DNA from 4 places in the Kitasatospora sp. NBC_01302 genome. Region 3 is predicted to be linked to each of the others. Evidence: riboswitches for the same ligand, from Rfam matches in the RefSeq annotation. Region 3 holds a riboswitch; each other region holds the start of a gene.
What was found. A riboswitch is a leader RNA that binds a small molecule or an ion and turns the genes downstream of it on or off. The one in region 3 is predicted to bind cobalamin.

Region 1 (3,600 bases), 2.0 Mb from region 3:
AATCTGCTCGGCTTCCTGATCGTCGGGCTCTTCTTCGTCGTCTGGATCGCCGCGCTGGTGATCTGGAAGGTCGGGCGGATCGAGGAGAAGTGGTCGGCCAACGTGCCCGCCGCCGGGCCGGCCGCCGTGGAGGAGGTCTGATGCCCGCAGCGCCGACGCCCTCAGCGCCGGTGTCCGCAGCGCCAAGGCCGTCGGCGCCGGTGTCCACAGCGCCGGTATCCGCCTCCCCCGTGGTGCTGGGCATCGAGTCCTCCTGCGACGAGACCGGCGCCGGCCTGGTGCGCGACGGCGTGCTGCTCGGCCAGGCGGTGGCCTCCAGCATGGACGAGCACGCCCGGTTCGGCGGTGTGGTGCCGGAGATCGCCGCCCGCGCCCACGTCCAGGCGATGGCACCGGTGGTGCGCGAGGCGCTCGACCGCGCCGGCCTCACCCTGGCCGACGTCGGCGCGGTCGCCGTCACCACCGGCCCCGGCCTGTCCGGGGCGCTGCAGGTCGGGGTGGCCGCCGCCAAGGGCTACGCCTTCTCGCTGGGCGTGCCGCTGTACGGGGTGCACCACCTGGCGGGGCACGTGGCCGCCGCGACGCTGGACGGCGGGCCGCTGCCCGACCCGTGCGTGGTGCTGATCGTCTCCGGCGGCCACACCTCGCTGCTGCTGGTGCGCGACCTGGCCAAGGACCCGATCGTGCACCTCGGCGACACCCTGGACGACGCGGCCGGCGAGTGCTTCGACAAGGTGGCCCGGATCCTGGGCCTGCCCTACCCGGGCGGCCCGGCGATCGACCGCGCGGCCAAGGCGGGCGACCGGTCCGCCGTCCGCTTCCCGCGCCCGCTCAGCGGCCGGGCGGACCCGCCCTACGCCTTCTCCTTCTCCGGTCTCAAGACCGCCGCCGCCCGCTGGGTGGAGGCGCAGCGCGCGGGCGGGGCCGAGCCGCGGGTCGCCGACGCCGCCGCCGCGCTGCAGGAGGCGATCGCCGACACGCTGACCCGCAAGGCGGTGCGCGCCTGCCGCGACCACGCGATCGGCACCCTGGTGCTGGTCGGCGGGGTGGCCGCCAACTCGCGGGTCCGTGCGCTGGCCGAACGGCGCTGCGCGGCGGCGGGCATCGCGCTGCGGGTGCCGCCGGTGGGCCTGTGCACCGACAACGGCGCGATGGTCGCCGCCGTCGGCGACCTGCTGGTGCGGGCCGGGGCCGAACCCGCCCCCGCGGAGCTCTCGATCGACCCCTCGGCCCCGCTGGAGTTCGCGCGGCTGACCCCGACGGCACGGGAGCCGCAGCTCACCGGGTGAGGTGCGTCGCAGTCGGCCGGGCTTGTCGACATGACGACCCAGCACCTACGGTGTTGATCGCCGTGGTGTTCGGGAAGACCGGTGACGGACCCTCAACAGGGGTTCCAGACCGGAGCGGCCCTCGCCACTGTGATCGGGAAGTGTCCGCGTCGCGCCCGTCCACGACGGGCCGCCACCGGGCGCCGCAAGGCGCCCGGGAAGGCGAGCCGCGGACACGTTCGACCCGTCAGCCAGGAGACCGGCCACGGCACCTTACGAGAACTGTCCACGAGGTGCTGGAGAGGCGTTCCCTGCCATGAGTCTGCCCGAAAACCCCGTCATACCCGCCCCGGCCACGACAGCCCCGGCGACCACCACTCCCCCGCGCTGGCAGCGCGCCGACACGATCCGCACCTCCGGGCTGCTGGCGGTCATCGTGGCCATGCACGTGGTGGGCTTCGCCGTCCTGCTGGGCATGGTCGCCCCGCACCACTACCAGGTCGGCGGCCAGGTCTTCGGCCTCGGTCTGGGCGTCACCGCCTACACCCTCGGCATGCGGCACGCCTTCGACGCCGACCACATCGCCGCCATCGACAACACCACCCGCAAGCTGATGGCCGACGGCCAGCGCCCGGTCTCGGTCGGCTTCTGGTTCGCCATCGGCCACTCCTCCATCGTGATGGCGATGGCGGCGCTGATCGCGATGGGCGCCAAGATCGCGGGCACCCTGGTGGACGACAAGTCGGACGCCCATGTGACGCTCGGCGTGATCGGCACCAGCGTCTCCGGCAGCTTCCTCTACCTGATCGCCGCGCTCAACCTGGTCGCCCTCGTCGGCATCTACCGGGTCTTCAGGGCGATGCGGGCGGGCCAGTTCGACGAGCACGAGCTGGAGAAGCACCTGGCCAACCGCGGCTTCATGAACCGGATCCTGGGCCGGCTGACCAAGTCCATCAGCCGCCCCTGGCAGATGTACCCGGTCGGTGTGCTCTTCGGACTCGGCTTCGACACCGCCACCGAGGTGGCGCTGATGGTGATGGCGGGCTCCGGCGCCGCCGCTGGGCTGCCCTGGTACGCGATCCTGCTGCTGCCGCTGCTCTTCGCCTCGGGCATGAGCCTGTTCGACACCCTCGACGGCACCTTCATGAACTTCGCCTACCACTGGGCGTTCTCCAACCCGGTCCGCAAGGTGTACTACAACCTCACCATCACCGGGCTCTCGATCGCGGTGGCCTTCTTCATCGGCACCATCGAACTGGTCGGCGTGCTGCACGACCAGCTGGACCTCACCGACCCGGTCAGCGGCTGGATCTCCGGGATCGACCTCAACAACGTCGGCTTCGTGATCGTCGGCCTGTTCGTGGTGGTCTGGGCCTGCGCGCTGGGGTACTGGAAGTTCGCGGGGGTGGAGAAGCGCTGGGGCGGGGCCCCGGCCGCTGACTGAGCCTCACGGCCCTCCCGCCGCCGCCGTCCACCGACTCGGGTGTACGGTCGACCGGACGGCCCCGGGTGACCTCGGGGGACCGAGGAGCCAGGCGGGGGCCGGGCGGGAGGAACGATGCGGCGGCGCCATCTCCAGCGGCCGGAGCGTCAACGGCCGTGCCCGCGGTGGACGGTGGCGGCCGTCCTGTCGCTCGCGCTGCTGCTGACACCGCTGCTGGCCGGCTGCGGCGGCGGCTCGCACCCGCGGCCGACGCCGCCCACCCCGCCCGCGCCGACCCGCCCGGTCACCGGAATCGCCTACGGTGACCGGCTGGTCTGGATGTCGGACGCCGACCTGGCCGCCGCGCTCGACACCGCCGTGCAGGTCGGCGCCACCCTGGTGCGCGCCGACCTGTCCTGGGACGACATCCAGCACAACGGTCCGGGCGACTACGCCTGGCACCTGTTCGACCGGGTGGTCGCGGCGGCCGACGCACGCGGCCTGAGCGTGCTGCCGGTACTCACCGCCACCCCGCCGTGGGCCCGGTCGCCCGGCTGCACGGAACCGGCCTGCGGGCCGCACGACGCCGCCCGGTTCGCCGCCTTCGCCGCGGCCGCCGCCCAGCGCTACGCGCCGCGCGGAGTGCACGACTGGGAGCTGTGGAACGAACCCAACCTGACCACCTTCTGGGCGCCGGCGGCCGACCCGGCCGGCTACGCCGCCACCGTGAAGGCGGGCGCCGCCGCGCTGCACCACGCCGACCCGCACGCCTTCGTGGTGCTCGGCGGCCTGGCCCCCACCGACAGCGGGCACGGCGACCTGGCGCCGACCGCCTTCCTGGCCGAGGTGGCCCAACAGGGCGCCACCCGGGTGGTGGACGCGGTCGGCTACCACCCGTACTGCTACCCC
Region 2 (3,600 bases), 5.2 Mb from region 3:
CGGCAGCTCCCAGGCGGTGCGGTAGCGCGAGCGCAGCTCGGCGGGCAGCCAGCCCAGCTCCTGGACCGAGCCGTTGGCGTCGCGCAGCGCGTCGCGGGTCTGCTGGTCCCAGACGCCCAACTCCTTGAGCTCGCGCACCAGGTAGGGGTTGACCTGGAGGAACTCGCCGGAGAGGGTCTCGCGCTTGAAGAGGTTGGAGACCTGCGGCTCGATGCACTCGTACACGCCCGCGATCGAGGCGATGGTGGCGGTCGGGGCGATCGCCAGCAGCAGCGAGTTGCGCAGGCCGGTGGCGGCGATCTTCGCGCGCAGCGCGTCCCAGCGGTCCTGCCAGTGCGGCGCCGTGGCGAAGTGGTCGATGTGCAGCTCGCCGCGGGCGGCGCGGGTCTCGGCGTAGGCCGGGTGCTGCCCGAAGCTCTCGGCCAGCTCGCTGGAGCGCTCGTAGGCGGTGAGCATGATGCGCTCGGCGATCAGCGTGGAGAGCTGCTTGGCCTCGGCGGAGTCGAAGTCCAGGTGCAGCTTGAAGAAGACGTCCTGCAGGCCCATCACGCCCAGGCCCACCGGGCGCCAGCGCGAGTTGGAGGCGCCGGCCTCGGTGGTCGGGTAGAAGTTGATGTCCACCACGCGGTCCAGGAAGGTCACCGCGGTGCGCACGGTGGCGTCCAGGCGCGCCCAGTCCATCGCGTTCAGCAGGTCGCCGGCGGTGGCGCCGTCGGCCACGTGGGCACCGAGGTTGACCGAGCCCAGGTTGCAGACCGCGGTCTCGGAGTCGTCGGTGACCTCCAGGATCTCGGTGCACAGGTTGGAGGAGTGCACCGTGCGGCCGGGCAGCGCGGTCTGGTTGGCCGCCCGGTTGGAGGCGTCCTTGAAGGTCATCCAGCCGTTGCCGGTCTGCGCCAGGGTGCGCATCATCCGGGCGTACAGGGTCTGGGCCGGGATGGTCCGCACGGCCTTGCCCTGGGCCTCGGCCTTCAGGTACGCCTCGTCGAACTCCGCGCCCCACAGGTCGACCAGCTCGGGGACGTCGGCGGGGGAGAAGAGCGACCAGTCGGCGTTGGCGTTGACCCGGCGCATGAACTCGTCCGGGATCCAGTGCGCCAGGTTGAGGTTGTGGGTGCGGCGGGCCTCCTCACCGGTGTTGTCCCGCAGCTCCAGGAACTCCTCGATGTCCGCGTGCCAGGTCTCCAGGTACACGCAGGCCGCGCCCTTGCGACGGCCGCCCTGGTTGACGGCGGCGACCGAGGAGTCCAGGGTGCGCAGGAACGGCACGATGCCGTTGGACTTGCCGTTGGTGCCGCGGATCAGGCTGCCGCGCGAGCGGATCCGGGAGTAGGACAGGCCGATGCCGCCGGCGTGCTTGGACAGCCGGGCGATCTGGGCGTACCGGGAGTAGATCGAGTCCAGGTTGTCCAGCGGCGAGTCCAGCAGGTAGCAGCTGGACATCTGCGGGTGACGGGTGCCGGAGTTGAACAGGGTGGGCGAGGAGGGCAGGTAGGAGAGCGCGCTCATCAGGGCGTAGAGCTCGGCCACCTCGCGCACCGACTGCTCGTCGTCGCCGACCGCCAGGCCGCAGGCGACGCGGAGCAGGAAGTGCTGCGGGGTCTCGATCACCTTGCGGGTGATCGGGTGGCGCAGCAGGTAGCGGGACTGCACGGTGCGCAGGCCGAAGTACTCGAACCGGTCGTCGCCGCGGGTGTCGATCAGCGCGTCCAGGGCCTCGGCGTGCTTGGCCACGAAGGCGGCGGTGCTGTCGCCGATCAGGCCCTCGGTGTGGCCCACCGCGATCGAGGCGGCGAAGGACAGGGCGCCCTGGCCGATCGCCTCGTCGGCGATCTCCTGGGCGAGCAGGCGGGCGGCCAGCTTCGAGTACTGGGGGTCCTCGGCGATCATCGAGGCTGCGGCGTCCACGGCCAGCCCGCGCAGTTCGGCGAAGTCCGAACCGGCGTGACGGCCGCGCAGCGCGGCGGCGGCGACGTGGCCGGGGTCCACCTGGGGGAGGTCGGTGCTTCGGTCGGTGAGCAGCCGAAGCAGCGCGGCCCCGGGGTCGGTCTGGGCGTCGTTGGAGGCACCGCCAGGCCGGAGGCTGGGGGAAGAACCCTGTGAGGGCAGGGTAACTGAGTCAACGACGGTCAAGGCGCTCTCTCCTGTGGCGGCGGCGGACTGGCGGAGTCCGTGGCCCGCGCGCGCGGCAGGGCAGAACAGCACGCCGAAACTTTCCGGCGCGCGTCATCCACCCTGGCCTGCCCGCGAGGCCGGACGGTACAGCTGTGCATGAAGGCGTCTGCGGGGAAGCCCGGTGGCACACCGTCGGCAGGTAACCGGACTCGCGGGCACCCGTGGGCGCAGCCGCTCACCGTTGCGGGGCAGTCCCGGACTTCCACCGGATTCCCCTGCGTCGACAGCGAGAGTGAGCATACATGTAGTGGTAGCCGCTTCGAGCAACCCCATATGTAGTGTCGCGTGGAGTGGTGAAACCGACACCAGATGGCCGCAATGTCAGCTGGTGCCAGGCGCCATCTGCACGTTGTGGTCGCCGAGGTCGTCCGCCACCGAGGCCCGGCGGGAGGGGTGGACCCGGCTCAGCAGGACCAGCTTGACCCAGGGGAGGGCGTCGGTCCGGGTGGCCTGGAACTGGCTGCGGAGCACCTCGGCGGTCTGCGGCGGGAGCGCGGCCAGCGGGTCGGCTCCGGTGCCGGTGGACACCAGCCAGATCCGGTTGGTGTTGGCCGCGCAGGCGTCCGGGTCGTCGCACTCCTGGGCCGAGTAGAGGCCGGTGACGGCGGCCGACTTCTGCAGCAGGATATCCTTCGGGGCGGTCCTGACGTCGCGCAGCTCGTAGGCCATCGACATCCGCTCCTGCAGGATCCCGCTGTAGACGATGCCGTCGCCGGGCTGCTGGTCGTGCAGCATGATCCGGGTGAGCTGGTCGTAGTCCGGCTCGCCCGCAAGGTCCTGATGGGTCGCCCGGATCCCGGGCCAGGCCGTCCAGCCGAGTCCGGCGACCGCGGCGGCGACCAGCACCCAGCTGAGCAGCCGGCGCGGCAGTGCGGGGCGGGCCTCGCGAGTGAGCGGCCCGGCGATGCGGCAGACCGCGGCGGCGGCCAGCAGCGCCCAGGCCGGCAGGGTGAAGAGCAGGTAGCGGTTGAGGAAGAGGTGCAGCCAGCTCGCGGTGGCGAAGGTCACCAGCGGCGGCAGCAGCGCCCAGGCCGCGAGCAGGGCGGCGTGCCGACGGGCCGCCAGCAGCCCCAGCAGACCCACGGCCAGCACCGCGAGCCCGACGTGCCAGGACAGGAAGAGCGTGTCCGGGTAGTTCCTGAGGTCGGTGAGCCCGGTCCTGTTCCAGGCGATCTGGGCGCTCTGCGCCTGACCCTGCAGCACCATCGGGACCGTCAGCGAGCCGCCGGCCAGCACGGCGGCGGTGAAGGCCCAGCGGGGGACCAGGTCGGCCTTGCGGGTGCCGGTGAGCACGGCGGCCAGGTGGCCGGCCAGCACCGAGAGGGTCACCAGGTGGGTCCAGCCGAGCAGCGGGACGGTCGCCGCGTAGCCCGCCCATGCCTTCAGCGAGGGGCGCTCCAGGGCGCGGACGAGCAGGTGGGTGGA
Region 3 (3,600 bases):
CGGCCTGCTCGCGTTCGTCTTCGCCCGGATCTTCGCCGAGCCGCAGATCCGGACGGCGATCGACTACGAGAGCGGGCGCGACGCCGCCCAAGGGGCCCTCGACAAGGCTGCCGGACTGCCCATGGACATGGGCGGCCCGGACATCTTCAGCCGCACCGTTCAGGCCAACATCGGCATCGGTGTCGGCATGATCCTCTTCGGTGCGGCGATGGGCGCGCTCTTCGCCGTCGCCTACGCCATCTGTCTGGGACGCACCGGCCGGCTCCGGCCGCGCCCGCTCGCGATGCTGGTGGCGCTGGGCGGATTCCTCGGCATCTACTTCGTGCCGTTCATCAAGTACCCGGCCAACCCGCCCTCGATCGGTCACCCCGACACCATCCGTGACCGCGGCAACCTCTACCTGGCGATGGTGGCCTGCTCGGTGCTCTTCCTGGTGCTCGCGGTCGTTCTCGGCAAGCGCCTCCAGGCCCGGTTCGGCAACTGGAACGCCACCCTGCTGGCGGCCGGCGCCTACGTCGTGGTGATCGGCACGATCATGGCCGTCCTCCCGTCGCTCGGCGAACTGGCCGACAATGTGCAGGAGTTCGGTCACCATGCGACCGAGACCCCGCTGCCGCTGACCGACCCGCAGGGCGCCATCGTCTACCCGGGCTTCCCGGCGGACACCCTCTTCGACTTCCGCTTCCTGTCCGTGGCCGCCCAGCTCCTGCTGTGGGCCACCCTCGGACTGGTCTTCGGACCGATGGCCGAGCGGCTGCTCGACCCCGAGGCGCGCAAGGCCGCTGCGGGTGCGGGTGCGGGTGCGGGTGCGGGTGATGGGGCCGGGACCGCGCCGGTCGTCGCCGCATGACCCGGCAGCTCCCCGGGGCCGCGATGCCGCAACGGCTCGCGGCCTTCGGGCCGTTCTTCGCCATCGACTGCCACGACGACGGACCGGTCCTGCCGCCGTGGCGGCCGATGGCCGAACTGCTCGACGATACAGCCGTGTTGCGGGAGCGCGTGGCCGGCGTCCGCACCTACCTGGCGGCGGCCGGCGGTCAGCCGCTGGAAGCGGTGGAGGAGCGGGTGGCCGCCTCGGTGACCCACCTCGGCCTGGCCGCCAGACTCGTCTCGCCGGCCTTCGCCGTCGCCGTCCTCGACGGGGCGGTGCTCCGGCACGGCCTGCGCGAGGCCCGCTGGCAGCCGGTGCCCGGCGGCATGTTCCCGCTCTCGTTGCCGCAGCAGGTCCTTGAACCCGTCGCCGACCGGGTCGAACTCGCCGACCGGTTGGGCGCGGACCTGCTCGACGGCCCGGTCCGGGAGTTGAGCGAGGCGCTCGGCGCCGGGTTCGGCGTCTCGGCGCGGATCCTGCACGGCAACGTGGCCTCCGCCGTCAACGGCGCCGCCGCGGCCATCGCCCGCTCGGCCCCTCAACTGGCGCCGGGCGCGCGCGAACTGGTCGCTCAGCTGCTCGCCCGTGCGCCCCTGCAGGGCGCGGGCACCGCGGCCGACGACGGCACCGGGTTCCGCCGCCGCAGCTGCTGCCTGATCTACCGGGCCGCCCCCGACCACGCGGGCGCCCTGTGCGGGGACTGCGTCCTCACCGCACCCCCGGGCCACCGGGGATAGCAAGAGAGTGCCTTGCCGAGACACGATATGACGATCCGTCGGACTGCGACGGCCCGCGAAGCCGTCCGGCGCAGAGTTTCCCGGGTCTTGACCTGTGTGGACTTGAGTCCGGTGGGAGCGGCTCACTAGCCTGGCAAGGTTGCAGCCGCCTGCTGTGACGGTGTGCCAGCAGCGAAGTCCGGTGTGAACCCGGCACTGTCCCGCAACGGTGATGTCCCCCTCGGGGGGCGAGTCCGGTCGCCTGCTGCCGTGCCACGGATTCCCGCCTCGACGGAAGGACGGCCCGCCCGGCCCGCCGTGGCCGACTCGGGTGTGCCGCCCTGTCCGCGAGCATCCCGAGGAGGATGCCTTGCCCGCTCCGGCAACCCGGTTCAGAACGATGCGCGACGCGCTGCAGCCCTCCGAGTGGGGACGCCTGAGCCTGATGGCCCTGGTGATCCTGGCCCTCAACGGCCTCGGCTGGGGCATCTTCGTGTTCGCGGTCCTGCCGCACCACTTCCACTACGACGGGCTCGGCATCGGGATGGGCGTCGCGTTCACCGCGTGGACGCTGGGTGCCCGCCATGCCTTCGACGCCGACCACATCTCCGCGATCGACAACGTCACCCGCAAGTTCATGGCGGAGGAGAAGCGCCCGCTGGGCACCGGCTTCTTCTTCGCGCTGGGCCACTCCACCATCATCTGCGTGGTGGGCATCGGCCTGACCATCGCCGCCAAGGCCGTCTTCGGCGCGGTGGTCGACCCGAACTCCAGCTACGAGACCGTCGGCGGCGTCATCGGCACGGTCACCTCGGCGAGCTTCCTCTACCTCATCGCGCTGCTCAACCTCGTCGTGCTGGCGGGCATCGCCAAGGTGTTCCGGGCCATGCGGCGCGGCACCTTCGACGAGGCCGAGCTCGAACGCCAGCTCCAGGCACGCGGGTTGATGTACCGCTTCTTCGGCCGCTTCATGCGCACGATCAAGCACACCTGGCAGATGTTCTTCGTCGGCCTGATCTTCGGCATCGGCTTCGACACCGCCACCGAGGTCGTGCTGCTCGCCGCGACGGCCTACGCCGCCACCTCCGGCCTGCCGTTCTACGCCGTCCTCGCGCTGCCGCTGCTCTTCGCCGGCGGCATGACGCTGTTCGACACCCTGGACGGCTGCTTCATGAACTTCGCCTACGGCTGGGCCTTCGCCAACCCCGTCCGCAAGGTCTACTACAACCTGGTCATCACCGGCCTGTCGATCGCCGCGGCCTTCCTGATCGGCACCATCGAGCTGCTCGGCGTGCTCACCTCCGAGCTGCACCTCAAGGGCGCCTTCTGGGACTTCATGGCGAACTTCGACATCAACAAGGCGGGCTTCGCGATCGCCGCACTGTTCGCGCTGACCTGGATCGTCGCGCTGGTCTACTGGCGCTACGGCAAGGTCGAGGCCCGTTGGAGCACCCCGGCCGGTACACCGTCAGTGGACGCCAAGGAACTGGCCTGACGGGCGCTCGCAGCAGTCAGGTGAGCGCAGGAAGCTCCACCCGCCCTCGCCCCGGGCGCATGGGCGCGTAGGGGAGTGGGGGAATGCCACAATGCCCGGAGTGGATAACCACTCCGGGCATTCAGCGCTGGTGGGCCTAACAGGACTTGAACCTGTGGCCTCTTCCTTATCAGGGAAGCGCTCTAACCGTCTGAGCTATAGGCCCGTGCCGCACGGAAACTTTAGCTGATCAGCTGCTGAACTCAAAAACCCGTTTCCTCGATGGTGGGGCCAGGGGCCAGGCCAATGCGCAGATCGCGCAGCGGATGTACCTCGCCGAAGGGGCCTGGCATACTTCGCCCCGCTGGGTACTGGCGAGTAGCAAACTCGGCAGGGCGGTGCTGCTCGCCACGAAGGGCGCTACAGTTCCTCCCACTCTGACCCCGACGTCGTTCCCCTCACAAAAGCTCGGAGCCCGAGATGCACCCCTTCCTCGACCACCGGGGGCCGCTGGCCTTCGCTCACCGGGGAGGTGTGAT
Region 4 (3,600 bases), 2.5 Mb from region 3:
CTGTGGAACTTGCCGCGATAGCGCACCCCAATCCCGCGGACCACTCCGGCACGCTGGGGCCCGTCCTCGGCGGGGCCGTGATGGTGGTGGCCGTGCTGCTGGCGGGGTTCGGCCTGGTCTTCCTCTTCCTGCTGGCCCGCCACTCGGACAAGCGGGGGCGGGCCTACGGGCTCGGCACGGTGCTGCTGGCGGCGGGCCTGCTGGCGGGGTGGCTGGGCTACGCGCTCTTCTGAGCCGCGGAGCACCCCGGCGGCAGGTCAGACCGGGATCCCACCGGTGTCCTGGCGGGCCAGCAGCGCCCAGAAGCGGTCGAGCCGCGGCACCGCCGGCTCCGCGGACCGCGGGCCCTTTGCGGCGGGCGCCGGGGTGCCCCAGGAGCCGGCGCCCCAGTGCGAGGCCACCTGGTACTCGCCCGGGAGCGCGGCCAGCACCGCGGCCAGGCTCGGCCGCGGCACCGGCACCAGCGCCGCCACCGCCGGCAGCTGGGCCTGCCAGCGCCCCTCGACGCAACTCCGCAGCCGCTGGTCGAGCGCCTCGCCCGCGCCGCACACCCGCAGCACCAGGTCCCGCAGGGTCAGGCCGAGCACCTCGACCAGCGCGGCGCTCTGCTCCGGGGTTCCGCTCCAGCGCCCGGTGCGCTCGGCGCCGAGGTAGGCGTCCGGGCCCATCCCGATCCGGGCCGCGGCCTGCTCCACGGTCAGCTCCCGGGCCACCCGGAAGTCGCGCAGCGAGGCGGGCGGTGCGCCCATCAGCTCGGCCGCCGGGCACCACAGGGCCCGGGCCAGCGCGATGAACTCCCGCTCGGTGGGGCGCAGCTCGCCGCTCTCCCAGGCGGTCAGGTGGGGCGCGAGCAGGCGCACGCCGTGCGCGGACATCGCGCGCACCACCTGTTCGGGTGTCAGGCCGAGGCTCTCGCGGTGGGCGCGGGCGGCCCGCGGGGAGAACGGGACCGGGGTGGGGGCCGGTGGCCTGCTTCTTCGCATGGGCCGACGCTAGAGTCGGGGTCGCGGCGCCCCCACCCGCGGAACGCACGAAGCCGGTCGGCGGCCCGCCGACCGCCGTTGGACGATCGGCCAGCGGCGGGGGCGCCGGCCGGCGCCCCCGCCGCTGGTCCGGCACCGGCCCGGGCGCCCCGGTGGTGTGACCGACTCGGCCGGTGACCTGGTTGACTCCCGCTTCGCGCGCGTGATGGGATCCTTGGGCCAATCGGAGGCATGGAGAGGAAGCCGGTGCGAATCCGGCGCGGTCCCGCCACTGTCACCGGGGAGCACGCCCGACGAACGGTCACGGCGGTCCGCCACAGGGCCGTTGGAAGGCCCGGGGGTGCGTCACCACCCGGGAGCCAGGAGACTCTCGCCCCCGTTTCGTCGATCCAGGGCGCGGACCCTGAGTGAGGACACGCAACAGATGGCGGGGGTTTCCCACCGCGCGCTGCCGTACGCCCTCGGCGCCCTGGCCGGCTACGCCGCCGACGCCCGGTTCGGCGACCCGCGCCGCGGCCACCCGGTGGCCGCCTTCGGCCGGGCGGCCGGACGGCTGGAACGCGCGCTCTGGCGCGACCACCGCGGGGCGGGGGCGCTGCACACCGCGCTCTGCGTCACCGCGGTGGCGGCGGGCGCGGCGGGCGTGCAGCAGCTGGCCGGCCGGCACCGGGCGGGCGCCGCCGCGCTGACCGCCGCCGCCACCTGGACCGTGCTCGGCGGCAGTTCGCTCGCCCGCGAGGCCCGTACCGTCGGCGCCGCGCTGACCGCCGGTGATCTGGCAGCCGCCCGCCGGCGCCTGCCGCACCTGTGCGGGCGCGACCCGAGCGCGCTGGACGAGCAGCAGCTGGCCCGCGCCGTGGTCGAGTCGGTGGCCGAGAACACCGCCGACGCCGTGGTCAACGCCCTGGTCTGGGGCGCGGTCGCGGGCGCCCCCGGGCTGCTCGCGTTCCGGGCCGTCAACACGCTGGACGCGATGGTGGGTCACAAGTCGGCGCGCTACCGCCGGTTCGGCTGGGCCGCGGCCCGGCTGGACGACGTGGCCGGCTGGCCCGGCGCCCGGCTGACCGCGCTGCTCACGGTGGCCGCGGCGGAGCGCCGGGACACCGCCTGGCGCGTCTGGCGGCGCGACGGCGGCGCGCACCCGAGCCCGAACGCCGGGCAGGCCGAATCGGCCTTCGCGGGCGCGCTGGGCGTACGCCTGGGCGGCACGCTGCACTACGGCGCCAAGGTGGAGCACCGGCCGGTGCTCGGCGCCGAACTGCGCCCGGTCGCGGTGGCGGACATCGAGCGGGCCTGCCGGCTCTCGCGCCGGGTCGGGCTGCTGGCGCTGGGGACCACGGTGGCGCTGCGCCTGGCCGTGCGGACGCTGACCCACAAGGAGCGGATATGAGCAACGCACTGCTGGTGGCCGGCACCACCTCGGATGCCGGCAAGAGCGTGGTGACCGCCGGGATCTGCCGCTGGCTGGTGCGCCGGGGCGTCAAGGTGGCCCCGTTCAAGGCGCAGAACATGTCGCTCAACTCGATGGTCACCCTGGACGGCGCCGAGATCGGGCGCGCCCAGGTGATGCAGGCCCAGGCGGCCCGGGTCGAGCCGGAGGCGGCGATGAACCCGGTGCTGCTCAAGCCGGGCGCCGACGGGCGCAGCCAGGTGGTGCTGCTCGGCCGCCCGGTCGGCGAGGTCGGCGCGCTCGACTACCGGGACCGCAAGCCCTATCTGCTGGAGCGCTCGCTGGAGTGCCTGGCGGACCTGCGCCGCCGCTTCGACGTGGTGATCTGCGAGGGCGCGGGCTCACCCGCCGAGATCAACCTGCGCGCCGGCGACATCGCCAACATGGGCCTGGCCAGGGCCGCCGAGCTGCCGGTGGTGGTGGTCGGCGACATCGACCGCGGCGGGGTGTTCGCCGCGATGTTCGGCACCCTGGCGCTGCTCTCGGCCGAGGACCAGCGCCTGGTGGCGGGCTGGCTGGTGAACAAGTTCCGCGGCGACGCCCGGCTGCTGAAGCCCGGCCTGGACATGCTGCACGAGCTGACCGGCCGTCCGGTGCTCGGCACCCTGCCGATGCTGGCGGGCCTGTGGCTGGACGCCGAGGACTCGCTGGACCTGTCCACCGCGGTGGCGCACACGGAGGCGGTCGGCCCGTACGGCGCGGACGTGCTGCGGGTGGCCGTGCCGCGCTTCCCCCGGCTGTCCAACTTCACCGACCTGGACGCGCTGGCCCAGGAACCCGGGGTGCTGGTGCGCTGGGCCACCCGCCCCGAGGAGCTGGCCGACGCCGACCTCGTGGTGCTGCCCGGCACCCGGGCCACCGTCGCCGACCTCGCCTGGCTGCGCGAGCGCGGCCTGGAGCGGACGCTGCGCGAGCGGGCCGCCGCCGGACGCCCGGTGCTCGGGATCTGCGGCGGCTACCAGATGCTGGGGCGGCGGATCACCGACGTCGTGGAGTCGGGCGCGGGGCAGGTGGACGGTCTGGGGCTGCTGCCGACCGCGGTCGAGTTCGGCCCGGAGAAGGTGCTCGCCCGACCGGTCGGCGAGGCCTTCGGCGAGCGGGTCGAGGGCTACGAGATCCACCACGGGGTGGTGACCGTGGAGGGCGGAGAGGCCTTCCTGGACGGCT

Region 1: another riboswitch for cobalamin. It lies ahead of OG294_RS10775 (HoxN/HupN/NixA family nickel/cobalt transporter); the one in region 3 lies ahead of OG294_RS02810 (HoxN/HupN/NixA family nickel/cobalt transporter).
Region 2: another riboswitch for cobalamin. It lies ahead of OG294_RS25510 (ribonucleoside-diphosphate reductase subunit alpha); the one in region 3 lies ahead of OG294_RS02810 (HoxN/HupN/NixA family nickel/cobalt transporter).
Region 4: another riboswitch for cobalamin. It lies ahead of OG294_RS12710 (cobalamin biosynthesis protein); the one in region 3 lies ahead of OG294_RS02810 (HoxN/HupN/NixA family nickel/cobalt transporter).

What each region holds. Positions count from the first base shown of each region.
Region 1 is NZ_CP108404.1:2,559,632-2,563,231, forward strand. Features, by position in the region: gene OG294_RS10765 (HoxN/HupN/NixA family nickel/cobalt transporter) at 1-141, shown strand, start outside; gene tsaD (tRNA (adenosine(37)-N6)-threonylcarbamoyltransferase complex transferase subunit TsaD) at 201-1,289, shown strand; cobalamin riboswitch at 1,336-1,550, shown strand; gene OG294_RS10775 (HoxN/HupN/NixA family nickel/cobalt transporter) at 1,585-2,712, shown strand; partial or broken gene OG294_RS10780 (cellulase family glycosylhydrolase) at 3,031-3,600, shown strand, end outside.
Region 2 is NZ_CP108404.1:5,808,488-5,812,087, forward strand. Features, by position in the region: gene OG294_RS25510 (ribonucleoside-diphosphate reductase subunit alpha) at 1-2,031, opposite strand, end outside; cobalamin riboswitch at 2,293-2,421, opposite strand; gene OG294_RS25515 (glycosyltransferase family 39 protein) at 2,497-3,600, opposite strand, start outside.
Region 3 is NZ_CP108404.1:583,250-586,849, reverse strand. Features, by position in the region: gene OG294_RS02820 (CbtA family protein) at 1-850, shown strand, start outside; gene OG294_RS02815 ((2Fe-2S)-binding protein) at 847-1,608, shown strand; cobalamin riboswitch at 1,731-1,871, shown strand; gene OG294_RS02810 (HoxN/HupN/NixA family nickel/cobalt transporter) at 1,958-3,082, shown strand; tRNA gene OG294_RS02805 (tRNA-Ile) at 3,211-3,287, opposite strand; gene OG294_RS02800 (glycerophosphodiester phosphodiesterase) at 3,542-3,600, shown strand, end outside.
Region 4 is NZ_CP108404.1:3,090,748-3,094,347, forward strand. Features, by position in the region: gene OG294_RS12700 (hypothetical protein) at 3-233, shown strand; gene OG294_RS12705 (XRE family transcriptional regulator) at 258-983, opposite strand; cobalamin riboswitch at 1,194-1,375, shown strand; gene OG294_RS12710 (cobalamin biosynthesis protein) at 1,408-2,373, shown strand; gene OG294_RS12715 (cobyric acid synthase) at 2,370-3,600, shown strand, end outside.